Linked DNA regions of Geminicoccus roseus DSM 18922. The protein of the gene in region 1 interacts with the protein of each later gene in a pairwise test. Links are inferred from orthologs where the notes say so. Each region holds a gene or a part of one and is shown on either strand. Other genes may lie near its edges.

The links.
Region 2: the proteins of nusG (region 1) and rho interact in binary tests that used the Escherichia coli proteins (3 or more experiments, as listed by UniProt). The link is inferred for Geminicoccus roseus DSM 18922 from one-to-one orthologs.

Annotation. Positions count from the first base shown.
Region 1 is NZ_KE386572.1:3,139,271-3,143,272, forward strand. The notes cover bases 1-2,974. They hold nusG (transcription termination/antitermination protein NusG), read left to right. Parts: upstream 1-1,209; coding sequence 1,210-1,740; downstream 1,741-2,974. Other genes in these bases: tuf (elongation factor Tu), read left to right, coding at 1-699; secE (preprotein translocase subunit SecE), read left to right, coding at 1,061-1,210; rplK (50S ribosomal protein L11), read left to right, coding at 1,821-2,252; rplA (50S ribosomal protein L1), read left to right, coding at 2,256-2,948. In the rest of the region: rplJ (50S ribosomal protein L10), read left to right, coding at 3,155-3,664; rplL (50S ribosomal protein L7/L12), read left to right, coding at 3,756-4,002. UniProt on the Escherichia coli protein: Part of the processive rRNA transcription and antitermination complex (rrnTAC). The complex forms an RNA-chaperone ring around the RNA exit tunnel of RNA polymerase (RNAP).
Region 2 is NZ_KE386572.1:1,495,956-1,505,949, reverse strand. The notes cover bases 2,237-5,101. They hold rho (transcription termination factor Rho), read left to right. Parts: upstream 2,237-2,977; coding sequence 2,978-4,225; downstream 4,226-5,101. Other genes in these bases: GEMRO_RS0108230 (efflux RND transporter periplasmic adaptor subunit), read left to right, coding at 4,326-5,101. Outside these bases: GEMRO_RS28460 (pyruvate, water dikinase regulatory protein), read right to left, coding at 1-103; hemE (uroporphyrinogen decarboxylase), read left to right, coding at 513-1,574; protoporphyrinogen oxidase HemJ, read left to right, coding at 1,734-2,165; more of GEMRO_RS0108230, read left to right, coding at 5,102-5,483; GEMRO_RS0108225 (efflux RND transporter permease subunit), read left to right, coding at 5,494-8,583; GEMRO_RS28455 (FAD-dependent monooxygenase), read right to left, coding at 8,587-9,753; GEMRO_RS0108215 (hypothetical protein), read left to right, coding at 9,856-9,994. UniProt on the Escherichia coli protein: Facilitates transcription termination by a mechanism that involves Rho binding to the nascent RNA, activation of Rho's RNA-dependent ATPase activity, and release of the mRNA from the DNA template.

The DNA.
Region 1 (4,002 bases):
GGCGACGACATCCCGATCATCAAGGGTTCGGCGCTGGCGGCGCTGGAAGGCAAGGACGACGCGATCGGCCGCGAGCAGATCCTGGCGCTGATGAAGGCGGTGGACGAGTACATTCCGCAGCCGGAGCGGGCGGTGGACAAGCCGTTCCTGATGCCGATCGAGGACGTGTTCTCGATCTCGGGCCGCGGCACGGTGGTGACCGGGCGCGTGGAGCGCGGGGTGGTGAAGGTCGGCGAGGAAGTCGAGATCGTGGGCATCAAGCCGACGACCAAGACGACCTGCACCGGCGTGGAGATGTTCCGCAAGCTGCTGGACCGTGGCGAGGCTGGCGACAATGTCGGCGTGCTGCTGCGCGGCACCAAGCGGGACGACGTGGAGCGCGGCCAGGTGCTGTGCAAGCCGGGCTCGATCACGCCGCACACCAAGTTCACCGCCGAGACCTATGTGCTGACCAAGGAAGAGGGCGGCCGGCACACGCCGTTCTTCGGCAACTACCGCCCGCAGTTCTACTTCCGGACCACGGACGTGACCGGGTCGGTGGAACTGCCGGCGGGCACCGAGATGGTGATGCCGGGCGACAACGTGACGATGGTGGTGACGCTGATCGCGCCCATCGCCATGGAGCAGGGCCTGCGCTTCGCGATCCGCGAGGGCGGCCGCACCGTCGGCGCCGGCGTCGTCGCCGAAGTCATTCAGTAAGCTCTCGGCAAAGGGCTCCGGGGCCGCGCGCGGCCCCGGCAGCGACGGAAAATCGACGAAGTCGTGATGATGTGCGTTCCGCCGCTTGCGGTGCGTGCGGGTTGCCGCTAGAAGCCACCCCCACGCAGGCTGGGAACGGCGGGCGTACCCTTCGCTGCGATCCTGCCGCCTTCGCGTGGCCGGGATGCGGCGAGAGGTGATGCAGGAGCGTAGCTCAATTGGTAGAGCACCGGTCTCCAAAACCGGGGGTTGGGGGTTCGAGCCCCTCCGCTCCTGCCAGCACCTTTGAGAATCGAACGGGATCCGACGACGGATGGTGAGAGTATCGCCCGCGCAATTCCTGCGGGAAGTGCGCCAGGAGATGTCCAGGGTCACCTGGCCGTCGCGCAAGGAGACCCTCTATACGACCGCGAGCGTGCTTGCGATGTCGGCTGCCGCCGCGATCTTCTTCTTCCTCGTCGATCAGATCATCTCGTACGCGATCCGTCTGATCCTCGGCCTGGGGGTCTGATGTCGAAGAAATGGTACATCATCCACGTCTACTCGGGCTTCGAGAAGAAGGTCCGTGAGGCGATCCTGGAGCAGGGTGGCCAGAAGGGGCTGAGCGAGGCCTTTGAAGAGATCCTCGTCCCGATGGAAGAGGTGATCGAGGTCAAGCGCGGCAAGAAGGTCCCGTCGGAGCGCAAGTTCTTCCCGGGCTACGTGCTCGTGAAGATGGACCTCAACGACGAGACCTGGTCGCTGGTGCGCAACATCCCGAAGGTGACCGGCTTCCTGGGCGGCGGCGGCAAGCCGCAGGCGATCCCGGAAGCCGAGGCCCTGCGGATCCACCAGCAGATCCAGGAAGGCACCGAGCACCCCAAGTCCACGGTGTCGTTCGAGATCGGCGAGCAGATTCGCGTGGCGGACGGACCGTTCGCCTCGTTCAACGGAACGGTCGAGGAGGTCGACGAGACGAAGCAGCGTCTCAAGGTCTCCGTTTCGATCTTCGGCCGGGCTACCCCGGTCGATCTGGAGTTCGGGCAGGTCGAGAAGGTCTGACCTGCGTCGGACGTGCGGGAGCCCGGGGCTGGTGAGCCTGGGCGTCGGTACCGCTAAGCTTCTGAGACAGGAGTGAAAGGTTGGCGAAGAAAATCACCGGGTACATCAAGCTGCAGGTACCCGCAGGCAAAGCGAACCCGAGCCCGCCGATCGGCCCGGCTCTGGGTCAGCGCGGCCTGAACATCATGGACTTCTGCAAGAAGTTCAATGCAGAGACGCAGAATGTCGAGGTCGGCACCCCGCTCCCGGTGATCATCACCGCGTACGGCGATCGCACCTTCACGTTCATCATCAAGACTCCCCCTGTGTCCTTCTTCCTGAAGCGGGCGGCGAACATCACCTCGGCGAGCAAGACGCCGGGCCGTGGTTCGACGGCCGGTTCGGTGACCGTGGCCCAGTGCCGCGAGATCGCCGAGAAGAAGATGAAGGACCTCAACGCCCACGACCTCGACGCCGCGACCAAGATGATCGTCGGCTCCGCGCGGTCCATGGGCCTAGCGGTGGCGGAGTAAGACATGGCGAAGGGCAAGCGCCTCAAGAAGGCTGCCGGCAGCGTCGACGCCACCAAGCTGTACGGCCTCAACGAGGCGGTCGACCTGGTGAAGAGCAACGCGACGGCGAAGTTCGACGAGACCGTCGAGATCTCGATGAACCTCGGCGTTGATCCGCGCCATGCCGACCAGATGGTCCGCGGCACGGTCAACCTGCCGCACGGCACCGGCAAGACGCTGCGCGTCGCGGTGTTCGCCAAGGGCGACAAGGCCGAGGAGGCCACGGCCGCCGGCGCCGACATCGTCGGTGCCGACGACCTCGCCGAGGCGATCCAGGGCGGCCAGATCGACTTCGACCGCTGCATCGCGACCCCGGACATGATGGGCATCGTCGGCCGGCTGGGCCGGGTGCTCGGTCCCCGTGGCCTGATGCCGAACCCCAAGCTCGGCACGGTCACGCCCAACGTGACCCAGGCGGTCAAGGACGCCAAGGGCGGCCAGGTGCAGTTCCGGGTCGAGAAGGCCGGCATCATCCACGCGGGCGTGGGCAAGGCCAGCTTTGCCGTCGAGCAGCTGGTCGACAATGTCCGGGCGATCGTGGATGCGGTCAGCAAGGCGCGGCCGAGCGGAGCGAAGGGGACCTACCTCAAGCGCGCGCATCTGAGCTCCACGCAGGGGCCGGGCGTGAAGCTCGAGGTCGGCGGAATCCTCGAATAACGGTCCTGCCGGGCCGACATGGCCTCTTGCAATCTGGCGACGGCGGCTTATGTTGCCGCGTCTTGCAAGACGCACTGTCTGGCTCGTCAGCGCCGTCGTCGGAATGACGGTGCCGTTTGGCGTGCGATTGCGTCACGCCTTTGAGACAACGGGCCCGGTCTTGATGACCTGAGGGGTCGTCCAGACCAAGTGCATCGGAGGCTCTGGTGCTTCGAGCTGAGAAAGCGCAGGTCATTTCAGACCTGAACGCTGTATTCAATGAGACCGGTGTGGTCGTGGTCACGCAGTATCGTGGCCTGACCGTGCCGGAAGTCACCCAGCTGCGGTCGCAGATGCGGCAGCAGGGTGCGTCCTTCAAGGTGACCAAGAACCGGCTGACGGTCCGCGCCCTTGCGGAAACCGGCTTCTCGGGCCTGGTCCCGCTCTTCAAGGGTCCCACCGCGATCGCGTATTCGCGTGATCCGGTGACGGCTGCCAAGGTGGCGGTCGAGTACGCCAAGAAGAACGAGAAGCTTCAGATCGTAGGCGGCGGCCTGTCCGGATCGATTCTTTCGGCCGATCAGGTCAAGGCGCTGGCCGAGCTGCCGTCCCTGGACGACCTCCGGGCGAAGCTCATCGCGATCATCAATACCCCGGCGTCCCGTCTCGTCGGTGTGTTGCAGGCGCCGGGCGGCCAGCTCGCCCGTCTGCTTCGGGCAAAGAGCGATCAGGGCTGACCGCTCGAAGCGATCCAAGGTCCTGGCGGACCTGCAATGAACATTGTGGCCTCGGATGGCCACGCGTGAGTGTAGTGGAGTGGATGTCGTTATGGCGAACCTGCATCAGATCGTCGAAGACCTGTCGAGCCTGACCGTTATCGAGGCTGCCGAGCTGGCGAAGCTCCTCGAGGAGAAGTGGGGCGTCTCGGCCGCTGCGCCGGTCGCCGCCGTCGCCGCGGGTGGCGGTGCTGCCGCTGCCGCTGCCCCGGCCGAGGAGCAGACCGAGTTCGACGTGATCCTGGCCAGCGCTGGCGCCCAGAAGATCAACGTGATCAAAGAGGTCCGTGCGATCACCA
Region 2 (9,994 bases), 1.6 Mb from region 1 along the record:
CCGGGACCACGTCCTCGAACTGGGAAACCGCGGCGCGCGCCACGGTGGTGACGGTCTCGCCGGTGCTGTCGGAGATCAGGTGCAGGTGCAGCCGCAAGGTCATCGAGCCGGTTTTTCGCCTGTGGACGAACAGTGGACAGAATCACCGGCGGCCGCCAGGGCGATTCGTTCATCCCGTCTCAGGTCGTCCATCCACCGATCTCCTGGCCTTCGACACCCATGGGGAAAGCTTCGACGGCCTTCACGCGGCCTCCCGACGATAGCCCCGGATCGTCCCCAAGTTCCACATCTTCGTTCTCCCGCGCCAAGTCACGGAAGATCCTGGCTTTTCAGGAGATGTCCACGCACCTATTCCCAGGAACCGCCCAAGCCGTGTAGCCTGGGCAGGACCGGGGGGATCCCTGCGGGACAAGAATGCATCCCCGCTTCGCAGGGGCCCTATCACCACCACCACCACCTGTTCTTATCTGTTCGAATCACGAAAGATAAGATTCATAGGAAATGATACGCCTGTGGAGAATTCCCGCTCGGCGGTCGCGACGGACGACAAGCTCCTGCTTCGCGCCCTTCAGGGACGCAGCGTCGAGCGTGCCCCGTTCTGGCTCATGCGGCAGGCCGGCCGTTACCTTCCGGAATATCGCGCGATAAGGAAGGAAGTCCCCGACTTTCTCTCCTTGTGCTATAATCCGGACCTTGCGGTCGAGGTCACCCTCCAGCCGATCCGGCGCTATGGGATGGATGCGGCGATCCTGTTCTCGGACATCCTGGTGGTGCCGGACGCGATCGGGGTGAAGGTCGCCTTCCAGCAGGGCGAGGGACCGGTCCTGGAGCCGATCAGGACCGCTCAGGCGCTGGATCAACTGAGCCTGGAACGCCTGCACGATCACCTGAGTCCGGTTTATGCGACGCTGACTCGGCTGAGGGCGGAGTTACCGGCACAGACCGCGCTGATCGGGTTCGCCGGGGCGCCCTGGACCCTGGCGGCCTATGTGGTGGAGGGGGGCGGCTCCAAGGACTTCGCCGCGGCGCGGACCCTGGCCCGGAGGGAGCCCGAGCTGTTCGCCCGGCTGATCGACCTGCTGGCGGACGCGGTGGTGGCCTTCCTGGACCGGCAGGTGCAGGCCGGGGCCGAGGTGCTGCAGCTGTTCGACAGCTGGGCGGGAGCCCTGCCGGAGGACCAGCTGGAGCTGTGGTGCGTCCGCCCGGTCCGCCGGATCATCGCCGAGCTGCGTGCCCGCCATCCCGCCGTGCCGGTGATCCACTTCCCCCGGGGCGTCGGCCTGTCGCTGGGCCATGTCGCCCGGCAGGTGGAGGCCCGGGCCATCGGCCTGGATACCGCGGTGCCGATGGGCGAGGCGGTGCGCCTCTTGCCGCCGAGCCTGTGCCTGCAGGGCAATCTCGACCCGGTCGACCTGGTGGCCGGCGGTGCGCCGATGCTGGAGCGGCTGGAGCGGCTGCGGGCGGCGACCCGGGGACGTCCCTGGATCTTCAACCTGGGCCACGGGGTGCTGCAGCAGACCGATCCGGGCGAGGTACAGCGGCTCTGCGACGAGCTGCGGCGGGTGCCAGCGTAAAAACCTGCTTGCCAGCCTTGAAATCCCTGGCGGGATGGGTCATCAATCGCGGGCGGTACTCCTACCGTCCCCTGAAAACTTCCCGCCTACATCGACGCTCGGACGGTTCTGCCCAGGACCCGACAGGATCGTACGATCAGAAGCGCACGCGAGGTCCGGTTGAGCGACTGGTCGCTCTGGCTGAAATCCCTACACATCATGGCATTCGCCGCATGGATGGCGGCGATGTGGTATCTGCCACGCCTGATGGTGTATCATGCCGACAAAGTCGCCGGCGGCGATTCGTCGGAGACGTTCAAGATCATGGAGCGGCGCCTCCTCAAGGGAATTGCCACCCCTGCCATGATCTTGACCATCGTCTTCGGCCTGTGGCTCGCCTACCTGCAGAACCAGCTGGGTGATGGCTGGCTGCATGCGAAACTGCTCTTGGTCTTCTTCATGGCCGGCTGCCACGGTGTGCTGGCGGCCCATGTGAAGAAGTTCGCCCGGGACGAGCGACCCAAGCCCGCCCGATTCTACCGGGTGATCAACGAGGTGCCGACGTTGCTCTTCGTCGGCATTGTTCTCCTCGTGATCCTCAAGCCCTTCTGATTTCTCGAGTTCATTCCGCGAGAGCCATCTTGTCCGACGATACGATCGATCCCATCACGCCCTCGCCCGAAACCACCGACGGCCCGACCAAGCCCACCGGTGCCAGGCGCAGGCGTACGCGCACCCGCAGCGAACGGGCCAAGGACGCGGAAGCCGCGGAGCTGCCTCTCGGCGGCGATGACGATTCCGGTTCCGACACCGCCGGCCTGCAGCGGGCACTGGGCCTCGACAGCTCGGCCGACGAGACACCGCGCGAGCGGCCGGCCCGCCGGGCCCGCACCCCGCGTGGCGAGGCGCCGCGCGAGGCCGCCGAGGCCCCGGCCGGCCCATCGAGCGAGGCGTCCGCCGAGGTCCCGGCCCGGGCGGAGCAGAGCGATCCGTCGGTGGCGCCTCAGCCGGACGTGACCATCCCGCCGATGCCCGGCGAGGAGCCCGGCGACGCGGCACCGCCGCAGGTCCGCGCCGAGCGGCCGGATCGCGGCGAGGAGCGGGGCGAGCGCCGCGAGCGCCAGAACGAGCGTCCCCAGCAGGACCGGGGCCAGCAGGACCGGCCGGAGCGCGGCCCGCGCCCGGAGCGGCAGCGCCACGAGCCGCGCGGCGACTACCGGGAGCCGCGCGAGTTCCGGGATCGCCAGGACGGGCGAGGCGGGTTCGATCGCGGCCGCAACGAGTTCCGTCGCGACCGCGACGACGGCCGCCAGCGCCATTTCGAGCAGCGCCGCGGCGGCGGCCGGCATGACGGCCTGCCCCGGGTACGCGAGGAGGAGGAGCTGGCCGCGGCGGAGATCGCCGCCGACGTCAACCGCCCGACCATCAACCTGACCGAGCTGAAGCGCCGCTCCCCGGCCGAACTGCTGACCTATGCCGAGGAACTCGGCATCGACCAGCCGAGCGCGCTCAAGAAGGGCGACCTGATCTTCGCCGTGCTCAAGCGCCTGGCCGAAACGGACATGGCGATCACCGGCGAGGGCGTGATCGAGATCCTGCAGGACGGCTTCGGCTTCCTGCGCTCGCCGGACGTGAACTACGTGGCCGGCCCGGACGACGTGTACGTGTCGCCGTCGCAGATCCGCCGCTTCGGCCTGCGCACCGGCGACGTGGTGCACGGCCTGGTGCGGGCGCCCAAGGAGGGCGAGCGCTATTTCGCGCTGCTGCGCGCCAACACCATCAATTTCGAGGAGCCGGAGAAGGCGCGCCACCGGGTGCACTTCGAGAACCTCACGCCCTACTACCCGACCGAGAAGATGAAGCTCGAGATCGTCGGGCAGAAGGACATGAGCACCCGGATCATCGACATGACCACGCCGCTCGGCAAAGGGCAGCGCGGCCTGATCGTTGCCCCGCCGCGTGTCGGCAAGACCGTGCTGATGCAGAACATCGCGCACGCGATCATGGCCAACCATCCCGAGGTGTTCCTGATCGTCCTGCTGATCGACGAGCGGCCCGAGGAAGTCACCGACATGCAGCGCACCGTGCGCGGCGAGGTGGTGTCCTCGACCTTCGACGAGCCGGCCACGCGCCACGTCCAGGTCGCCGAGATGGTGATCGAGAAGGCCAAGCGGCTGGTCGAGATGGGCAAGGACGTGGTGATCCTCCTGGACTCGATCACCCGCCTGGCGCGCGCCTACAACACGGTGGTGCCCTCGTCGGGCAAGGTGCTGACCGGCGGCGTGGACGCCAACGCCCTGCAGCGGCCCAAGCGCTTCTTCGGTGCGGCGCGCAACATCGAGGCGGGCGGCTCGCTCACCATCATCGCCACCGCGCTGATCGACACCGGCTCGCGCATGGACGAGGTGATCTTCGAGGAGTTCAAGGGCACGGGCAATTCCGAGATCGTGCTGGACCGCCGGATCGCCGACAAGCGGGTGTTCCCGACCATGGACGTGCAGAAGTCCGGTACCCGCAAGGAAGAACTGCTGGTCGACCGGGCCACGCTGCAGCGGATGTGGGTGCTGCGCCGCATCCTCAGCCCGATGGGCACGGTCGACGCGATCGAGTTCTTGATCGACAAGATGAAACACGCGAAAACCAACGACGATTTTTGGAACACCATGAACTGACCGCGGGACAGCGCAGCGCGTCCCTGGAGCTCGGTGTTCCGGCAAGGCCGATCGACGTAGAAGTCGGCCTTTCGGCTCCGAGCCGCAGGGATATGGGAACGTGTTGCGCAATATCGTGGCCATCCTGGTCGTGCTGCTGATCGCCGCCGGTGCAGGTGGTGCGTACTGGTGGTTCGTCATGCGGCCGCAGATGGCGGCCCAGGGCGGCGGGGGCGGCCCGCCGGCCGGCTTCGCCATGCCGGTGGAAGCCGCCGAGGTGAAGATCGCCCCGGCCGCGACCACCACCGACGCGGTGGGTTCGTTGCGCTCCACCGAATCGGTGCTGCTCAAGCCCGAGGTGAGCGGGCGCATCGTCAACATCAATTTCGACGAGGGCCAGCGTGTCCGGAAGGGCACGGTGCTGATCGAGCTCGACCGCAGCATCGAGGAGGCCGAGCTGGAACAGGCCCGCGCCGAACTGGAGCTGGCCCAGTCGGAGTACGAGCGCCAGCAGACCCTGCGTGAGCGGAACAACGTCTCCCAGGCAGCCCTGGACCAGGCCAAGGCGCGGCTGGCCACCGCCACGGCGGAGATCGCGCTGGCCGAGGCCAGGCTCGCCAAGCGCACCCTCCTGGCCCCGTTCGACGCCCGGGCCGGCCTGCGCCGGGTCAGCCCCGGGGCCTTCGTCGAGACAGGCACGCCGCTGGTGAACCTGGAGGACATCGACCCGCTCAAGCTCGACTTCCGGGTGCCCGAACGGTTCCTGCCGACGGTGCAGATCGGCCAGGCCATCGAGGTTCAGGTCGACGCGTTCCCCAACCAGGAGTTCCAGGGCGAGGTCGCGGCGATCGACCCGCAGATCGACGAGGCCGGCCGTTCGCTGGTGGTCCGGGCGGTGGTCCAGAACGAGGATGACCGCCTGCGGCCCGGCCTGTTCGCCCGGGTGACGCTCACCCTGGCCAGCCGGGAGGACGCCATCTGGATCGACGAGGCGGCGATCGTGCCGATGGGCGACCAGGCCACGGTGTTCAAGCTGGTCGAGGACGGCGAGGGCAAGACCACGGCGAAGTCGCAGCCGGTGCGGCTGGGGCTGCGCCAGCCGGGCCTGGTGGAGGTCGTGGAGGGCCTGGAGGCCGGGGACCGGGTGGTGACCGCCGGCGTGCTCAAGATCGGCGACGGCTCGCCCGTCCAAGTGGTGCCGTCGCCGGGCGAGGGCCAGGCCTCGCCGCCCGCCGGCGAGGCGGGCGCCGAGCAGGAACCCGCCGCCGCCGCGGGCTGAGGAGACGGTCATGTCGCTGTCCGACATCTCGATCCGCCGGCCGGTGTTCGCCACAGTGATGAGCCTGGTGATCCTGCTGATCGGCCTCATGGCCTATTCGCGCCTGACCGTGCGCGAGTACCCCAAGATCGACGAGCCGGTGGTCTCGGTATCGACCACCTACAAGGGCGCCTCCTCGGAGATCATCGAGAGCCAGGTCACCCGCACCCTGGAGGAGAGCCTGGCCGGGATCGAGGGCATCGACGTGATGACCTCGATCAGCCGGCCCGAGGAATCCCAGGTCAACATCCGCTTCCGAATCAACCGCGACCCGGATGCCGCGGCCGCGGACGTGCGCGACCGGGTCGGCCGGGCGCGCGACGTCCTGCCCGACGAGGTCGACGAGCCGGTGATCGCCAAGGTCGAGGCAGACAGCCAGCCGGTGATGTACCTGGCGTTCGCCTCCGACCGGCACAACGCCATGGAGGTCACCGACTTCGCCGACCGGGTGGTCAAGGACCGGCTGCAGAACCTGCCAGGCGTGGCCGAGATCCAGATCTATGGCGAGCGCGAGCAGGCGATGCGGATCTGGCTGGACCGGCTGCGCCTGGCCGCGTTCAACCTGACCCCGCAGGACGTGGAAGCCGCCCTGCGCCAGCAGAACGTCGAGGTGCCGGCCGGGCGGATCGAGGGGCTGGACCGCGAGTTCACCGTGCTCTCCGAGACCGACCTGCGCACCCCTGAGCAGTTCAACGACCTGATCATCCGCGACACCGGCGGCTATCTCGTGCGGCTGAAGGACGTGGGCCGGGCCGAGATCGGCGCGCTCGACGAGCGGATCATCGCCCGGTTCAACGGCAATCCGGCGGTCGCGATCGGGGTGATCAAGCAGTCCACCGCCAACCCGCTCGACGTCAGCACCGAGGTCAAGAAGGCGCTGCCGCAGATCGAGACGGCGCTGCCGCTCGGCATGAAGGTCGATGTCGCCTACGACAGCTCGATCTTCATCGCGACCTCGATCGACAACGTGTTCGAGGCGATCGGCGAGGCGATCGTCCTGGTGGTGATCGTGATCTTCGTGTTCCTGCGCAGCTTCCGGGCGACGCTGGTGCCGATCGTGACGATCCCGGTCTCGCTGGTGGGCGCCTTCATCTTCATGTGGGCGCTCGATTTCTCCATCAACACGCTGACCCTCCTGGCCCTCGTGCTGGCGGTGGGCCTGGTGGTCGACGACGCCATCGTGATGCTGGAGAACATCAGCCGGCATGTCGAGGACGGCATGAAGCCGTTCCAGGCGGCCCTGGTGGGGGCCAAGGAGATCCAGTTCGCGATCATCGCGATGACGATCACCCTGGTGGCCGTGTACGCGCCGATCGCCTTCCAGACCGGGCGCACCGGCCGGCTGTTCATCGAGTTCGCGCTGAGCCTGGCCTGCGCGGTGCTGGTGTCCGGGTTCATCGCCCTGACCCTGTCGCCGATGATGTGCTCGCTGCTGCTCAAGCACCAGGAGCGCCACAACGTCCTGTACCGCGTCATCGAGCGGGCGCTGGTCGGGCTTACCAACGGCTACCGGCGCAGCCTGCGCTTCGTGCTGACCGTGCCGGCGGCGGTGATCCTGTCGGGCCTGCTGGTGGCGGGCTCCGCCTGGTTCCTCCTGCGCGCCCTGCCGTCCGAGCTGTCGCCCAGCGAGGACCGCGGCACCATCATCTCGATCGGCATCGCGCCCGAGGGCAGCACGGTCGACTTCACCGACCGCTACGTGCGCGAGATGGAGAAGATCTTTTCCGGTACCGACTACATGGACCGGTTCTTCACCGTGGTGGGGTTCCCGGCGGTGACCCAGGGGCTGGGTTTCGTCGGCCTGGTCGACTGGGAGGAGCGGCCGGTCAGCCAGCAGGAGATCGCGGCCGGCATGGGGCCGAAGCTGTTCGGCATCCCGGCCCTGCTGGCGTTCGCGGTGAACCCGCCCTCGCTTGGGCAGAGCCCGATCGACAAGCCGATCGAGTTCGTGCTGCAGACTTCCAGCCCCTATGAGGTGCTGCAGGAGGCGGTGACGGCCATGCTCGGCGCGATCCAGGCGGAGGAGCCGCGCCTGGTGAACGTCGACAGCGACCTTAAGCTCAACAAGCCGCAGATCAAGTTCGAGATCGACCGCGAGAAGGCGGCCCTGATGGGCCTGGACGTCGACACGATCGGGCGCACCGTGGAAACCATGCTGGGCGGCCGGCAGGTCACCCGGTTCAAGCGCGAGGGCAAGCAGTACGAGGTGGTGGTGCAGGTCGAGGACGCCGACCGCAGCTCGCGGCGCGACCTCGAGCAGATCTACGTGCGCGGCGGCTCCGGCCAGATGATCCCGCTGGCCAGCCTGGTGACCAGCCAGGAGACGGTGGCGCCCAAGGAGCTCAACCACTTCAACAAGCTGCGCTCGGCCTCGATCACCGCGACCCTGGCGCCGGGCTTCACCACCGGGCAGGCGCTGGACTTCCTGGAGGCCACGTTCGAGCGCCTGCAGGACGAGGGGCGGATCCCGCAGACGGTGATCTACGACCTGAGCGGCGAGACCCGCGAGTTCCGCGAGGCGACCGGCGGGCTGTACGTGACCTTCCTGCTCGCCCTGGCGTTCATCTATCTGGTGCTGGCGGCGCAGTTCGAGAGCTGGATCGACCCGTTCGTGATCATGCTCACCGTGCCCCTGTCGATGACCGGGGCGCTGCTGGCGCTCAAGCTCACCGGCGGCTCGATCAACGTCTACAGCCAGATCGGGCTGGTGACGCTGGTGGGCCTGATCACCAAGCACGGCATCCTGATCGTGGAGTTCACCAACCAGCTGCGCGAGCGGGGCAGGGAGCTGCGGGACGCGGTGGTGGAGGCGTCGGTGCTGCGCCTGCGCCCGATCCTGATGACCACCGGCGCCATGGTGCTGGGCTCGGTGCCGCTGGCCCTGGCGGAGGGTGCTGGGGCGGAGAGCCGCCAGGCGATCGGCTGGGTGATCGTGGGCGGACTGACGCTCGGCACCTTCTTCACCCTGTTCGTGGTGCCGGTCGCCTACACGCTGCTCTCGCGCCGCCACCGGCCGAGCCATGCCGAGCCGCAGGCCGTCCACCCGCAGCCGGCGGAGTGACGATCAGCCGCCCATCCCGCGCCGGATTGCGAGGCGGCGCAGGGGCGTGAGGCGGTCGAGCAGGGTAAGGGCAGCACCCCTGGCCTGCGCGACTGGCACCAGCTCGTTGGAGAACAGCCGGGCCAGCCCGTCGGTCAACCAGATCGAGCGCGTGTTGGGGCCACGCCGGTCCCGCTCATAGGCGCGCAGGACGTCGGGCGAGCCCGGATCCCCCTTGTGGCGGCGCACCAGCCCCACGAGCGACGCCACGTCGGCCACGCCCATGTTGAAACCCTGCGCGTGGATCGGATGGACCCCATGGGCGGCGTCGCCGACCAGCGCCAGGCGCGGCGCCACGTAGCGGTCGGCATGCTGCCCGGACAAGGGCCAGGTGCCGACCGGGCTGTCGAGCTCCATCCTGCCCAGCGCATCGTCCAGGGCCTCCGCCAGCTCGGCCAGCAGGGCTTCGGAGGGGCCGGCGGCGAGCTGCCGGGCGCGCTCGTCGGTCTCCACCCAGGTGATCCCGGTGCGATCGGAACGCAGGGGCAGGGTCGCCAGCGGTCCGCCCCGGCGCATCCGCTCCAGGACGGCACCGCCATTGTCGGTGGTATGACGGACGATGAAGCCTAGTGCCGTATGTCCGTAGGTCCAGCGACGCAGCCCGATCCGGGCGAGGCTGCGCACCTTGGAGCCGCGGCCATCCGCGCCGATCAGCAGCCGGGCCGCCAGGCTCTCGCCGGTCTCGGTGCGCACGCTGATCCGGTCGCCGTCGCGGGAGATTGCCTGGACCCGGTCCGTGACCAGCCCGCCCTTGCCGGCGCGCTCCAGGAACTGGTCGAGCAGGATCCGGCGCAGGACCCGGTTCTCGAACCCCTGGCCGAACGGCCCGCGCGCCGGCGCATCCTCTTCGCGATACCCGACCTTGGCGGCGCTGCCGACGTCCAGCACCTCGACCTTGCGGATGGGCGCGCCATAAGGAGCCAGCTCGTCCCACAGGCCGAGCTTCTCCAGATGGGCGATGCTGCCGGCCAGCAGCGCCAGGGCGCGGCCATCCGCCGGGGCGTCTCGAATGGCGGCCGCCGGCATCGGATCGACCACCTGCACCTGGAGGCCGCAATCGTGCAGGGCGATGGCGGTGAGCAGGCCGGCATGGCCGCCGCCTACCACCATGATGTCGCACGAGCTGGTCATGAGGCGGCTCCCGCGGCTGGACCATGGAAACGCCCGCCGCTCGACGGGGCGCCGGACAGCGGTCTAAGCTCGGATCCGGTCAGGGTCATTCTGGTAGAAACCATGCGCGTCTTCGCTCTCACCGGCGCCTTGTTGTGCGCTGCCTCGCTGCCTGCGTCCGCCGATCAGGTCACCGATCAGCTCGACCTAGGCAAGCAGTACTACGAAGAAGGTGATCTCGCCGGAGCGATCAGCGAGCTTC